2 regions of the Gluconobacter sp. P1D12_c genome follow, and region 2 is predicted to be linked to the other one. Evidence: riboswitches for the same ligand, from Rfam matches in the RefSeq annotation. Region 2 holds a riboswitch; the other holds the start of a gene.
What was found. Region 2 has a riboswitch for cobalamin ahead of KP705_RS03465 (CbtB-domain containing protein). Riboswitches for the same ligand answer to the same signal wherever they lie in the genome.
Positions count from the first base shown of each region.

Region 1: another riboswitch for cobalamin. It lies ahead of metE (5-methyltetrahydropteroyltriglutamate--homocysteine S-methyltransferase); the one in region 2 lies ahead of KP705_RS03465 (CbtB-domain containing protein).

Region 1 is NZ_JACSIQ010000005.1:109,723-117,315, reverse strand. It holds gene metE (5-methyltetrahydropteroyltriglutamate--homocysteine S-methyltransferase) at 1-1,926, opposite strand, end outside; cobalamin riboswitch at 2,042-2,246, opposite strand; gene KP705_RS07420 (metalloregulator ArsR/SmtB family transcription factor) at 2,314-3,240, shown strand; gene metF (methylenetetrahydrofolate reductase [NAD(P)H]) at 3,270-4,136, shown strand; gene KP705_RS07410 (HAD family hydrolase) at 4,183-4,845, shown strand; gene KP705_RS07405 (LacI family DNA-binding transcriptional regulator) at 4,857-5,945, opposite strand; gene KP705_RS07400 (hypothetical protein) at 6,088-6,345, opposite strand; gene KP705_RS07395 (helix-turn-helix transcriptional regulator) at 6,443-6,844, opposite strand; gene KP705_RS07390 (peroxiredoxin) at 6,841-7,485, opposite strand; gene KP705_RS07385 (MBL fold metallo-hydrolase) at 7,591-7,593, shown strand, end outside.
Region 2 is NZ_JACSIQ010000002.1:353,854-361,446, forward strand. It holds gene cobT (nicotinate-nucleotide--dimethylbenzimidazole phosphoribosyltransferase) at 1-118, shown strand, start outside; gene cobS (adenosylcobinamide-GDP ribazoletransferase) at 115-882, shown strand; cobalamin riboswitch at 879-1,020, shown strand; gene KP705_RS03465 (CbtB-domain containing protein) at 1,049-1,273, shown strand; gene KP705_RS03470 (CbtA family protein) at 1,289-2,026, shown strand; gene bluB (5,6-dimethylbenzimidazole synthase) at 2,030-2,668, shown strand; gene KP705_RS03480 (histidine phosphatase family protein) at 2,658-3,209, opposite strand; gene KP705_RS03485 (M20/M25/M40 family metallo-hydrolase) at 3,328-5,067, shown strand; gene KP705_RS03490 (LysR family transcriptional regulator) at 5,277-6,182, shown strand; gene KP705_RS03495 (bile acid:sodium symporter family protein) at 6,169-7,098, opposite strand; gene KP705_RS03500 (Lrp/AsnC ligand binding domain-containing protein) at 7,184-7,593, opposite strand, start outside.

The sequences.
Region 1 (7,593 bases), on a different contig from region 2:
GCTCTCCACGGCCCAGTCCAGATAGGATTGCCAGTCTGCGCGACAGAGCGGCAGGCCTTCACGCAAGGCGGCTTCATCAATCTGGATGATGCCGCATCCAGCTTTTTCCAGATCGCACACTTCATCCCGGATCGCGAAAGCGATCTGTCGGCACGTTTCCGAACGCGGCTGATCGTCTCGCACGAAAGACCAGTTCAGGATCGTGACTGGCCCCGTCAGCATGCCTTTCATCGGGCGATTGGTGATGGATTGGGCATATTCCCACCATTCAACCGTCATGGCTTTCGGGCGTGACACATCCCCGAAAATGATGGGCGGCCGGACATAGCGGGACCCGTAGGACTGAACCCAGGCGTGCTTCGTGAACGCAAAGCCGGAAAGCTGCTCCCCGAAATACTGCACCATGTCATTGCGCTCAAACTCGCCATGCACCAGCACATTAAGATCAATCTCTTCCTGCCAGCGGATGGTCCGGGCGGTTTCTTCCCGCAGGAAGGCTTCGTAAGCCTCGGAAGGGAGCTCTCCTCGTGCATGATCCGCACGAGCTTTGCGGACTTCAGGTGTCTGGGGGAAGGACCCGATGGTCGTCGTTGGGTAAAGCGGCAGCCTGAGTTTGGCCTGTTGCAACGGACGGCGCGCGGGGAAAGGGGAAAGGCGCTGGGTGAGAGCTGGGTTGCGATCTGCAGAGCGTGCCTGAACGGCAGGATCGTTGATTTTCGTGGAAGAGCGACGTGCCTGAAGAGCCGCAGCGTTTTCGGCTAAAATGGTTTGCACAACGCCCCGGCCTTCATTCAGGGCGCGCGCCAGTGTGTGCAACTCCTCGATTTTTTGAACGGCGAATGCGAGCCAGGATTTTACATCCGCGTCCAGATCTGTCTCCCGTTCCAGGTCAATGGGTGTGTGGAGGAGAGAGCAAGACGGCGCGAGGATCAGGTCACGCTGGCCCACCAGCGGTTCAAGATGGTCCAGAAGCGCGTTCAGGTCGGCCTTCCAGATATTTCGCCCATCCACTACGCCGAGAGACAGCAGTAGGTCAGGTCGCGCTTCCTCCAGAATAGATGCAAGTTGTTCGGGAGCGCGGACAAGATCCACATGCAGCCCGTGAACTGGCAGGCTTAGGGCGATGTCCTGATTGTTTCCGAGCGCACCGAAATACGTGGCGAGCATCAGTTTCAGGTCTGGAACTGTGGTTGTCAGAGTTTTGTATGCTGTCTTGAACGCTGCGGCAGCATTTCCCGGCAGATCCAGAACAAGGCACGGCTCGTCAATCTGAACCCAGTCTGCGCCTTCTGCTCGGAGGGCCTTCAGAACCCTTTCATAAATGGGCAGCAAGGCAGGGAGCAGATCAAGGCGATCAAACGCCGGGCCGTCACATTTTCCCAGAAGCAGGAAACTGACAGGACCGAGCAGAACAGGGCGTGTCTCAATCCCAAGCGCCTTGGCTTCCCGATATTCGTCGACGGGTTTTGTGGAGGCGAGGCTGAACGTCTGGTCTGCTGTGAATTGCGGAACAAGGTAATGGTAGTTCGTGTCAAACCACTTGGTCATTTCGGCGGCAGGGACATCCTCAGGGGGGGCATGAGTATGACCGCAGCCACACTCTTCGGATGTCGTCTGGGAGCCGCGGGCCATGGCGAAGTAGGTTCCCAAGTCCACCTTGCCCTGCACGTTGCCGTAAATGGCGGAAACAGCACCGACCATTGCGGATGTATCCAGCACATGATCGTAAAGCGAAAAATCGTTGGAAGGGATGATCTCGGCACCGAGGTCTTTCTGGCGCTGCCAGGCTGACGCCCGAAGGGACGCGGCGGTGGAAAGCAGATCATCGGCGGAGGAATTTCCCGCCCAGTACTGTTCAAGAGCGGTTTTCAGTTCACGGCGGGTGCCGATACGCGGAAAGCCCAGAGTTGCGACGCGGACGGTCATGAAAGCCTCGACAGGTTCGTGGCAGTGCGCTCTCAGGGCATGCAGGATCGTTCACGCCCCGAACAGGAAATGTGCGGCGTGGAGACATGCGTGACCCGTCCGGAACGCCCCGCCGGAGGATGTTATGTGCCGTGGCAGGTCTCCTGGCTTACGGGTCTTCGCGCTGATTCCGCCTTCCCGGACTTTCGCCCAGTGGCCTGTGTGGAATCGGCACTCGCCGCTGACAGTTGCGGGGGCAGCGCCGGCTTTGCACCGGCTTCCCTCTTAGCCACGCCGGATGCGTGAACATCCGGCGCGGAACCATGACAAGCCTTATGACTGCCGCATGTCCTGAAAACGAGTCAATAGCTCTTGCTCATATAAAGAACTCCTTATATGTAAATTCGTATGGAACACGCCCTCATTATTTTCCAGGCACTGGCAGACATGACCCGTCTGCGGACTCTGGCCCTTCTGCGCGAGATGGAACTGTCCATCGGAGAGGTGGCGCAGGTGCTCGGGCAAAGCCAGCCCCGCGTGTCACGGCATGTAAAGATCCTGGCAGATGCGGGATTGATTGAGCGCCGCAAGGAAGGAAGCTGGGTCTTTTTGACTTTGGGTGTTCCGGAACGTCTGGAGCCTGTCTTTATGGCGCTGGATCGATGGACTGCGCGGGAGCCGGCGGAAATCCGTGCGGATCGTATTCGCTTGCAGGCCATTCGAGATGTTCGTGCGCTCGCGGCGGAAGACTGGTTTGAAACCCACGCGGCAGAATGGGACGCGTTGCGTTCCTTGCATGTGTCCGAACAGGAGGTCGAAGCAGCGATCGTAAAGACGCTCTCAGCATCTCCGATCGGGCGCCTTGTGGATATAGGCACTGGGACTGGTCGTATGATGGAGCTGCTGGGAAGCGGCGCCCAGACAGTCATCGGGTTTGATCGCAGTCCCGCCATGCTGCGATTGGCGCGAACCAAGCTTGCGGAAGCTGGTCTGGAGCAGGCTGATCTGCGGCAGGGAGACTTTCAGGCCCTTCCGTTGCCGGAGCATTCAGCCGATGTCGCAGTCATGCATCAGGTTCTGCACTATGCACAGCATCCGGCTGCTGTAATTGCGGAGGCCGCGCGGATTCTGGATGCCAATGGTCGATTACTGATTATCGATTTTGCCTCCCATAGCCGCGAAGAACTTCGCACACGGGATGCGCATGTTCGGCTTGGGTTTACTGATGCGCAGATGGCGACGTGGTTTCGCGCAGCCGGTCTGGTTCCCGCAGAGCCAGTGGCTCTTGAAGGCGAGCTGACTGTGAAACTCTGGCTCGGCCAACGCCCCAACTAAGCTGAATTATTGAATAAGGAGCTGGCGCGATGCCCGCACAGACAGGGCCTCTGCCCGCAATTTCGTTCGAGTTTTTCCCTGCAAAGTCGGAAAAGGCAGCCGCCACGCTGCTGGAAAACGCAAAAACGCTAGCTGCTTTTGGTCCGCAGTTCATGTCCGTGACGTATGGGGCAGGTGGGTCAACACGGGACCGCACCCTGGCTACCCTGAAAGACATGGTTCGGGAAACTGGCGCGCCAATGGCTGGGCATCTGACCTGCGTGGGAGCCTCCAAAGAAGACGTCAATGCTGTGGCGCAGGCGTACTGGGACGCTGGTGTGAAGCACATTGTGGCCCTGCGTGGTGATCCGCCACCGTCAGCCGGGGGCGTCTATGAGCCCCATCCGGAAGGCTACGCGGGGGCTGTGGATCTGGTGCGCGGATTAAAGGAGATTGCGCCGTTCGAAATCTCCGTTGCGGCGTATCCGGAAACGCATCCTGCCGCGCTTAGCCCGCAGTCGGATCTGGAGCATCTGCGAGCGAAGATTGATGCGGGTGCGGACCGGGCTTTGACGCAGTTCTTCTTCGAAGCGGACACATTTCTACGCTTCCGGGACCGTGCTGCGGGCATTGGAATCGAGCGGCCGATCGTGCCGGGTATTCTTCCGGTTGGAAGTGCTGCGCAGGCCTGGAAATTTGCCGATATGTGTGGTGCAAACGTGCCGAAGTGGATGCGCGACCTGTTCGATGGATTGGATGAAACGCCTCAGGCGCGGGCGTTTGTCGCGGCCACGATTGCCGACCGGCTTTGTCAGACACTGAAAGCTGAAGGGGTGGAGCAATTCCATTTCTATACGTTGAATCATGCAGATACAGCATCAGCCCTTTGCCGCCTTCTTGGGCGACGTCCGATCTGAAGCGGAGAGGGCTGGATTTCCTGCGTAAACGGGGTGACAAAAGGGAATGACAAGATTCCCGATCGTTCTTCTCGACTACGATGGTACTCTGGCGGAAACGCAGCCGGCCATTCTTCGCAGCCTGAAGGAAGCCTTTGAAGCCAGCGGCTACAAGGGCCCTTCATCAGACGCCCTGAAGCATCAGTTGTCAAAGGGTGGGACGCTTCAGACGCTGTTTCAGGCGATCGTTCCCGACAGTGACGTTGATGATGCACAGGCTTTTGTTCGTCACTATCGGGCGTATTACCCTAAAGCCGATCAGGAAGAGACCGTTCTGTTTGACGGGGTGAAGTCAGTACTCGATGATCTTAAGGCTGACGGGGCAACGCTGGTAATCCTCAGCAACAAGCATGCTCCAACGGTTCATGCCAGCATCGAGCGCTTCGGCCTTGGTGGGTGGATCAGCAATGTGATCGCGTCCGAACCAGACTACCCGCACAAGCCGGATCCCCGGGTCATGACGGACCGTGTGCGGCCGTTGTTCCCGGAAGTCCCCGCATCGGATTTTCTGATGGTTGGCGACACGGCGGCAGATCTTGGATTTGCCCGCAATAGTGGCATTGCATCCTGCTGGGCGAGTTATGGGCACGGGTCTGCAACGCAGTGCATTGACCTGAAGCCGGATTTTCAGATCGACAGTATTGCCGGGCTTCTGAACGTCGCTCGCTAATACAGTGTGGTTCAGCCCTTTGGGGCTGGACCAATGCTGCCGCGAGCGACGAGTTCTGTTTCCAGAATGACGTTCTTGTTCTGGCGGCCGTCCTGCTGGGTCAGAAGACGGACTGCCTCCATGCCTTTGCGCTCATGAGGCTGGCGGATTGTGCTGAGGTCCGACAGGGCAGCGGCAGGAATGTCATCAAATCCAAAAATCGACACGTCTTCAGGAATGCTGAGACCCGCCGCACGGATTGTTTGCATAGCGCCAATTGCAACGCGGTCACTCATTGCCAGAATTGCTGTCGGTGCATTCTGTCGGTTCAGCAGAAAGCGCGCGCCTTCAGCACCGGACTCTTCAGAATTGATCGGAATTTCCCAGGCCGGTACGTTTTCGGGGGCAATGCCTGCTTCCTGAAGGGCTGTTAGATACCCTTCCAGACGCATGGCAATCGTGCTGTGTGCAATATTGGCGCGACGCTTGGCTGTCAGGATGCCAAAATAGTCATCATGGGCTGTTTTGAGGGACAGGATACCGAAGCGACGGTGTCCAAGCTCAAGCAGGGTTTTTGCCGCGTTGTAGGCTGCCCCCCGGTCATCAATGCCGACATATGGCACGTTGTCCAAACGAGGCTGATCCACCACAACGAGCGGAACGTTCCGCTGCTGCGCCATCAAAACGCACCGGCTATCGGGGGCCACGGAGTAGAGGATGTACCCGTCGACCGCAGCATTGCCGAGCGAAACAGGTGTGTTCATGTTGCGGAGGCTGCTGCCTGCTGAAATCAGGGCCAGATCCGTTTCCATTTCATCGCAGCTTTTCGCGACGCCGTTCAGGACGGCGAGAACGGCAGGATCAGAGAATGCGTATGGAAGATCTTCACTGAAGAGAAAGCCCAGTGCCCCGGAATGCCCGGTCGCAAGCTGTTTCGCTGCTGGATCAGGGCCTGTGTATCCAAGTTCCTGAGCTGCCGCGAAAATCTTTTCCCTCAGCGCAGCCGAGAGTTGGCCCGGCCGGATATAGGCATTCGAGACTGTCGTATGGGACACCCCGACCTGTGCCGCTACATCCTTGAGCGTAACCTTGCGACGACCGTACTGACGGGTTGTTTTCATATGTTATCCAATAATGAAAACGCTGCCTTCGTGCAATCCTGACGGAAGAACGTGAAGGCACCTAATATGCAGGTGTCTCAGGTAAATGCTGGTCTGAACGTCGTCTGCCCATCTTCACGATTACGACAAGAGGGTAAACGTCTCAGTTTTTTGGCTTTGTTGTTGCAGTATTTTTCTGCGGAGCAGGTTCAAACATCGCCCGGCATTTCGGGCTGAGCTGATCCATCTTCTTTCTCATACAGGCTGTAATCTTGGCTTCGTTAGGAATGGCAAACGTGCACAGGCGGATGGCATCACCTTGGCAAGCCTGTTTCTGCTCATCGCGTGTCGCGGCTGATCCCGTGCCAGACAGTGCGGCAAAACCGGTCAGGCAGGCCAGAAGCATCAGATAGCGGGTCATGGACCTTCTCCTTTTTCCATCTAAAAGCGTTTGATAAGCAGGACAGTTTCCGTTGGCTCGCACGGTGAAACAGGGTGCGGTGCAAGCCGGGTTCTGGTCATCGGGAGAGCGGACGGACGATGCGCGCAAACCTTGCGCCTTCCAGGGAGGAGCGTTGGGCACCGGGTTTGCGTGAAGGGGCTGTAGCTGTTGGTGAGACTGCCAGTCCGTCAGGGCGCAGTGTCATGATGAGCATTCTGGCGCGGGCGGCATCAGGCGTATCAGCCATGCAGTAACTGATGGCGCGGGACTCTCGCTGAGACTCAATCAACCCACTCCGCCGGAGTGTACCGAGATGTTGACTCAGTGTCGGTTGGCCAATGCCTGTCATGGTCTCGATTTCACTGACAGCGTGGGAGCCATCGAGCAGGGCGGATAAGATCATAAGGCGCTGAGGCTGGGCGAGAAGGCGCAGCCATTCGGCAAGATTTCGGCTTTCTTCAAGGGCAAGAAGAGTCATGGACGCGGCTTTTTCGGCTGAAGGAACCAGTTCGGACCTGCTTTCTGAACTGCTTCCTGGGTCTGCAGAGGGGGCGCAATGGCAGCTTGCCCTGGCTGCCAGCCTTCAGGAGTCAGGACGTTGGAGCGATCAACTTCCTGCAAGGCGGAAAGCATGCGCTGCAGCTCGGCCACTGATCGACCAACGCTGGCAGGATAGCTCAGGATGGCGCGAATGATTCCTGTTGGATCAATGAAAAAGACGGACCGTACGGTGGCGCTGTCCTGTGCTTCCAGATCCATCATTCCATAAGCGCGTGCGACTTCCATGGAGGGATCTTCAACGATTGGGAAAGGAATGCGGACATTGAAACGCTCTTCAATGGCCGTAATCCACGCCAGATGAGCGGGAAGACTATCTGCGGATAGCCCGAGGAGAACGCAGTTCCGCTCTCGGAAAAAAGTTTCTACCTTTGCAAAAGCAATAAACTCGCTGGTGCATACAGGAGTAAAATCCGCAGGGTGTGCAAATAGCATCACCCACCGCCCTCTGAGTGAGCTTAGTACGAATTCACCGTGGGTCGTTCGGGCAGTAAAGTCGGGGGCTTCATCGCCAATCCGAAGGGGAAAAAATGCGGAGTCGTCAGTGAGGGGGCCTGTCATGATGCTGTATCCAGCCTGTCCGGGTCTTGACTGTTGATAGTTTATGACTTTATTAAACACATAATTGTTTTCTTGGAAACTGTGAACTCCAGAGGTGAAAACGTCATG
Region 2 (7,593 bases):
AGAGGGATCTGGGTCTGCGGTTGCCATTCCCGCCCTCAGAGCGGCATTGGCCTGCCACAACGGTATGGCGACGTTCGCAGAGGCTGCTGTTTCCCAATCAGACGTCTCGATTCAATGAGGCTTTGGCGCACCATTCGAGAAGACATCGCCTGTGGTGCAGGCCTGCTGACCCGGCTTCCCTTGGGATGGCTGCGCGTCAGCGGACAGGGCTGGTCTCTGGCGCGGTCTGTCTGGTGCTGGCCCCTGGTTGGGGCGCTTGTCGGTATTCTCAGCGCATCAGTGTTCTTGCTGCTGAGCGCCTTGAGTGTTCCCCCTCTGGTAGCGGCCGCTTGGAGCGTTGGCCTACAAGTTCTCTTAACCGGAGGCCTGCACGAAGACGGACTGGCGGATATGGCGGACGGCTGTGGTGGTGGCCATACTCCTGAAAAGCGCCTGACCATTATGCGCGATAGTCGTATCGGCAGCTATGGGGCGGTAGCTCTGGGCATCAGCTTGATCGTCCGCGTTACGACGTTAGCAGCGCTGCCTCCTTCAATGGTCGTGCCGGCAATGGCTGCAACGGGAGCGCTATCCCGCGCGGTACTCCCACTCCTGACGTTCCTCACAAAGCCTGCTCGTGACAACGGGCTGGCAAAGCAGCTCTCCAGTCTGACACGGGATCAGTTATTGGGCGCCTTGTTTTCCGGCTTTTGCATGACGGTAATTTGCCTTCCCGCACAACTGGGCTTCCAGACTATTCTTGCCGCCCTGTGCACGATGCTTGGAGTTCGCGCCGTAGCCCGGAAAATGCTTGGCGGCTATACAGGAGACGTACTCGGGGCAACGGCCAGTCTCGCTGAGTGCGTTCTCCTGACAGTGCTGGCTTCAGCATGGAAAAGTTGACACTCCCGCACGAAAGGTTACATCCTTCCTGTTAGCGAAAGCAGGGAGAAGCCGGTGCAAATCCGGTGCGGTCGCGCCACTGTAATGCTCGTGAAATCACGCTGCGAAGCCAGACCTCCTTTATCAATTTTCCACCGCAGAACGCGCTTTTCCAGCGGAGCCTATTATGAGCCAGAGCCTTTCCCCCTCCCACCTGCCCGCCAGCATCGCCGCACCGGTTGCGCTGCCGATCCGCACGCTCCTTCCATGGGCTGCCTTTACGGTCGTACTCAGCCTTCTGCTGCTTTATTTTGTTGGTGCAGAACAAGGCGCGACGTCTCTGATTTCAGGCCATGCGGTCCATGAATTTGTTCATGATGGGCGCCATCTTCTCGGCTTCCCCTGCCACTAAACGCAGCATAGTTTCATGACAGGTCGTCTTTTGAGCCGCGGCATGATTGCCGGGATTGCTGCCGCATTGCTTGCGTTTGTGTTTGCGCGTTTTTTTGGAGAGCCGCAGGTCAATCTTGCGATTGCATTCGAGAGCGCGAAAGACCTCGCTGCTGGCGAGCCGCCTGAACCGGAAATTATCAGCCGAGGCGTTCAAGCCTCTTTCGGCCTTCTGACAGCAGCCGTTATGTATGGCGCGGCTTACGGCGGCATTTTTGCAACCGTTTTTGCGTTTGCTTACGGTCGCGTAGGCCGATTTTCGCCGCGAGCCTTATCTGCACTTCTGGCAGCCGCAGCATTCGTCGTGTTCGTGCTGGTGCCAGACCTGAAATATCCTCCCAATCCCCCTGCCGTTGGCCTCCCATCCACCATCGGCCTACGGACCGGCGCCTATTTCGGTATGATCGCTCTATCGCTTTGCGCGGCAGCTGCATCCTATATGGTCAGCCGACCACTCATCCGGCGCCTGGGCCACTGGAACGGAGTGCTAGCCTCTCTTGGTATCTTCATCATTCTGGTAGCCGCCGTACAAGCCGGTATGCCTGATATCAACGAAGTTCCATCAGATTTCCCGGCAACAGTGCTCTGGCGATTCCGGGAGGCAGCCTTGGGGATGCAGATCGTTCTATGGGCTACGATCGGACTGCTCTTCGGCCCTCTGGCATCCCGTGTCCTGACGGCAGGCGCTGACAAACCTTTTGCACGCAACGGATAAACCATGACGGCACCAGCCTTTTCAGACGATTTCAGAAAAGATCTGGAGCGCCTTTTCACATGGCGTCGGGATGCGCGACATTTCCAACGTGACCCTCTTCCCGGATCGGTGCTGGATGATCTCCTGCATGCATCGACCCTGGCGCCTTCCGTTGGTTTGAGTGAGCCCTGGCGCTTCGTGCTCGTTGAAAACCCGCAGCGAAAAGCAGCCGTTCGGAAGAGCTTTGAAACCTGTAACCGGGAGGCCCTTAAGGGATATGAGGGCGAACAAGCAGCATCCTATGCGACGCTCAAACTGGCCGGATTAGATGATGCCCCGCATCATGTCGCAGTCTTCTGCGAAACATTTCCGGACCAGGGACATGGTCTTGGACGTGCGACCATGCCGGAAACAACGACCTGGTCGGCTGTGATGGCTATCCATACTTTTTGGCTGGCTGCAACGGCGGCAGGTGTTGGGCTGGGCTGGGTCTCCATTCTTGAGCCAGAGCACGTGTCAGACCTTCTCGATGCCGAGCCGGGATGGAACCTTATCGCGTATCTTTGCATCGGATACCCCGCAGCCCATGCCAAAACGCCAGAACTGGAGCGCATGGGCTGGGAAACAAGAAACCCGGACCGACGTCAGTGGATCAAACGCTGACGTAATGGAGCCTGCTGCTGCCTTGCGGCATTGAAGGTGCTAGCAGGTTCGCCCTTTCTCCTTTGGCAAGCCCATCAAGGAGACGAAGTGGGCCGCCGTGCGAAATGACTAATGCGGCCTCTCCAGCCTGAACGAGGTCTGCCCAGAAAGACTGCACACGCTCCTGTAGCGCTCGCCCACTTTCACCTTTTGGGGGAGAAAATCCTTCAGGATCTTCGGCCCAGCTATCGAGAGCCACACGCGGCACAACATTCCAGGATAGCCCTTCCCACTGGCCAAAATTTAGCTCCAGTAACCGGTCATCCAAACGCAGCGGCCACCCGGTCTGTGCCTCAAGTCTTCGCGCGACAGACAGACACCGGGCTGATGGTGACGTGTAGATAACTGAACAGCCGGCACCCCTTGCGAGGGTCAACAGACCAGCGGCCTGGGCCTCCCACCCCGCTCTGAGTTCCATCTCCTGTCGCCCATAACAAAGGCCTTCACTCCCCTCAACGGGAGGATGGCGGGACAGGAGAACCGGAATGGTAAGAGTGGTCATTAATCGTAGATGGGGGGGCCACGCGTTTTCCGTCAACCAGCCAGTCCGATGATTTTATGCCATTTCCTGATCAGCAATCCGATGTGTAAGGTGTGCCTCATCTCGTCAGACACGCGTTATGACAAAGACTGAGGACATGATGCACAAACCTTCCCTTCGAAACCGCCTAAAATTGGCTACCGCTCTTGCCGCTTTCGCGATAGCTCCGCTCGCAATTGGCGTTTCCGGGGCCCACGCAGCGTCTGACGCAGGCGCCTCCGGCCCGATCGACCCGGCTCGGATGTCGGAGACAATGCGGGTTCTGGCTTCCGACTCATTTGAAGGACGTGCCCCTGGCACCCCGGGTGAGGCCGTCACAGTCAAGTGGCTGATTGATCAGTACCAGAAGCTTGGACTGGAACCTGGCGGCGAAAATGGCGGATGGACGCAGAATGTCCCCATGATCCGTACCCGCCCTGATCCGAAAGCAATCGCCACGATCAAGACACGGGGTCAGGCTGCTCTGCCGCTTCATCAGCTGACAGATATCGTCATGTCGACGCTCCAGCCGATCGAACGGCTTCAGCTGTCGAACGTCCCTCTGGTCTTCGTAGGCTATGGTGTGACGGCACCGGAACGTCGCTGGAATGACTTCAAGCAGGTTGATCTGCACGGCAAGATTGCGGTCTTTCTGGTGAATGATCCTGATTTCGATGCTGGACCAGAAGAGCCTGTCGCTGGCCGCTTTGGCGGCAAGACCATGACGTATTACGGCCGCTGGACGTACAAGTTTGAAGAAGCAGCCCGTCGCGGTGCAGCTGGAGCGCTGATCATTCATGATACGCCGGGCGCATCCTATCCCTGGAGCACGGTCGTCGCACCTCAGGGTGAAGAATATGACATTCTTCACGACGATAAGGACCTGAAGTCCGTACCGATGATCGGCTGGATCGAAGGCAATGCAGCCAAAACATTGTTCGCACGGGCCGGGCTGGATCTGAACCGTCTGCGTCGTCAGGCGCGTTCGCCGGATTTCCATCCGGTCAACATTCATGACACGACGCTTTCAGTGGATATGCCAGTCAAGGTCGATCACCTCCAGAGCCAGAACGTCATCGGCAAGATCACAGGCACGGATTATCCAGACGAAACCGTAATGTTCGGCGCGCACTGGGATGCGTTTGGTAAAAGCACCGACGCCGCGGGCAAGACCGTTATTCGGCGCGGAGCGATTGACGACGGCTCTGGTATTGCAGCAGTTCTGGAAATCGCACGGGCTTTCAAAAACGGGCCAAAGCCAAAACGGACGGTCAGTTTTGCATCCTGGACCGGTGAAGAGCGTGGCCTTCTGGGATCGAGCTGGTATGTCGCCCATCCGCTGGCACCGCTGGACAAGACTGCGGCTAACCTAACCATGGATGTGCTTCAGATGGCAGGCCCAGCTCATAATGCCTTCATTATCGGCGCTGGACAGGACACTCTGCAGGACGATTTCGCAGCCGCGGCTCTCAAGCAGGGCCGTACAACCCAGCCGGAAGCCATGCCGGAGCGCGGAGCCTTTTACCGTGCGGACCATCTGCCCTTCGCTCGGGCTGGCGTGCCCGTTCTCGCGGTTATGGATATGGCTGGCCCGTTCGATCTTCTTCAGGGTGGAACAGCCGCAGGCAGCAAATGGCTGACGGCGTATATGGCCTGCTATCATCAGGCCTGCGATGCCTGGAGCCCTGACTGGGACGTCCGAGGTGCGGCGCAGGACGTCGATGTTGTCCGCCAGGTCGGATATAATGCGGCCTTCTCGCATGATTGGCCGACGTGGAAAGGTGGCTCCGAGTTCCGGGCCATCCGTGAAAAGAGCAACGACGTTCGTTCGGCTCACTAAACTTCAGGTTCAGGCGGCTCGGAGAAAGAGTCGCCTGAATTTTGATTTTAAACGATATATTGTGGAAATTTCTTAATCCGTTTCGTAGCGAAGAACATTTCCAGCGGCCTTGTTCACGCAGGTAACAATCCACGCTTGGCATCATGCGCGCCTTAAAATTTGCGCGCTTTGAACAAAGTTCCTGCAACCCGTTCATAGATGAGATCGAGATGGACAATCGCGTTGGCGAAATGCAGGTTTTTCTACGGGTAGTCGAAAGCGGCAGTTTCTCGGAAGCCGCCCGGCTGCTGGTCATGACGCCGTCAACCGTCAGCAAGCTCATCGCCAGAATTGAAGCCCGTCTGGGTGTCCGCCTGATCGAACGCTCGACCCGCCGCCTTTCGGTAACGCAGGAAGGGCAGACTTATTATACGCGCGCTGTCAGCCTGATAGCGGATCTCGATGATATTGAACGTAGCCTCACAACGGGAACCCTGCAGCCCAGCGGGACGGTCCGGGTTAATGCGTCCGTTGCGTTCGGCACCCTTGGACTGGAGCCATTCCTCCCCGCGTTCTGGAATGCCTATCCGGATATTCTGATTGATCTCTCACTTTCTGACGACGTAACAGACCTTTACCTTGACCGGACAGACGTGGCTTTCCGTGTCGGCCGACTACAGGATTCAGGCCTCACAGTCCGTCACCTGGGGGCGGTGCCACGCAGGATTGTAGCCTCACCCACCTATCTTGAACGCCACGGAACGCCTCAGACCGTTGCGGATTTAGACAGCCATCAATGCCTTGGGTTTAACTTCCAGCGCACAACCCCTGTCTGGCCGTTTCAGGAAAAAGGGCGGCTGATTGACCGGCGCGTGCACGGCCCCCTTCTGGCGAATAATGGTGAAACGGTAAGGCGTATGGCCCTGCAGGGCGTCGGCTTGGCACGGCTTGGCGAATATCATGTCCGTGAAGACCTGAAGACTGGCCGCTTGGTTGAAGTTCTGAGTGATGCCACGATCCAGGACGAAGAAGACATTCATGCCCTCTTCCCTGCAGGACATCAGAGCCCACCGCGAGTGCGTGCCTTTCTTGATTTCATGGTTCCGCGAATACAGGATTATCTCAAGGTGCCTTGATCCGTGATGTGCCCTTACTGAGAGGCCGCGCCGCCCAGTATGCGGCCAGAACGGAGCCGGACACATTGTGCCAGACAGAGAAAACTGCCCCTGGAAGCGCCGCAAGGGGTGAGAAGTAAAGACGGCCCAGGGTTGCAGCGAGCGCCGAGTTCTGCATCCCGACTTCAAGCGCAAGCGTTCGGCAGACGGACTCATCGAAGCCCAGAAGCCTGCCGCCCCAGTATCCCCCCAACAAGCCAATCGCGTTATGCAGAATAACACCGAGGATCAGGAGGGGGCCAGCTTGAGCCAAGGAGGGACCGGCGCCAGCGACGACGCAACCAATGATCAGCAAAATGGACACCATGGCCACGGGCGGCAAGGCGCTCTCAATCCGCTGGATGGTCCGATGCCACAGCGTATTGACGATCACACCGGCAAGAACAGGCAGCGCAACCATGGTAATAATGCTTCGGAACAACCCCCAGCTATCAACAGAGACACCCGCAGACACATACAGCCGTGTCAGTAATGGTGTTGCAAAAATTCCCACCAAAGTAGACAGCGCACTAATACTGACGGACAGCGCGACGTCCCCTTTGGAGAGAAAAATCATCACATTGGAGGCTGTGCCGCTAGAGACACAGCCCACAAGAACCATGCCTGTCGCCAGACCGGGAGGCATACCGAGCATGTGGGCAATACCCCATGCTGCCAAAGGCATGACGAGATAATGCAATCCTACCCCCGCCAGAACAGGATAAGGGCGCCGGGCAATGCGGGAAAAATCCTGCACTGTCAGAGACACACCCATCGTAAACATGATGAACGCGAGCAGCGGTGTGATGACCGGCAACAGTTTCAGAAACGGCGCGGGAAGCACGATGGCTGCCAGCGAGACCAGAATGGCCCAGACCGGGAAAAGGCGCGTCATCATCTGGCGGAGCGTCTCCATTATTAGAACACGAGTAAGGTAACTTTCCTCATACCGTCATCCTGCTTACTTGGGAAAAAGATAGCCGTCAGATCGGCAATTCGGGATCGGATTTGACCTCTTCCATGACGGTGTAAGTGTGCGTCTGGCGTACTCCCGGGAGCCGGGTCAGGGTTTTCCCCAGAAAATTACGATATGCGGTCATGTCCTTGACCCGCGCCTTCACCAGATAGTCGAACCCGCCCGCAACCATATAACACTCGCTGACCTGAGGAATGGTTTTGAGTGCTTTGGAGAAGGCTTCAAAAATATCCGGACTGGTCCGATCCAGCGTGACCTGAATGAAAACAAGCAGCCCAAGATTGACGGTTTCAGGGTCAAGACGGGCCATATAACCGCGGATTACCCCGCTTTGCTCCAGCTTTTTAACGCGCTCCAGCGTAGCGGCAGGGCTCAGATGAATCTGCCGTGACAGATCAATGTTCGTGATGCGGCCAT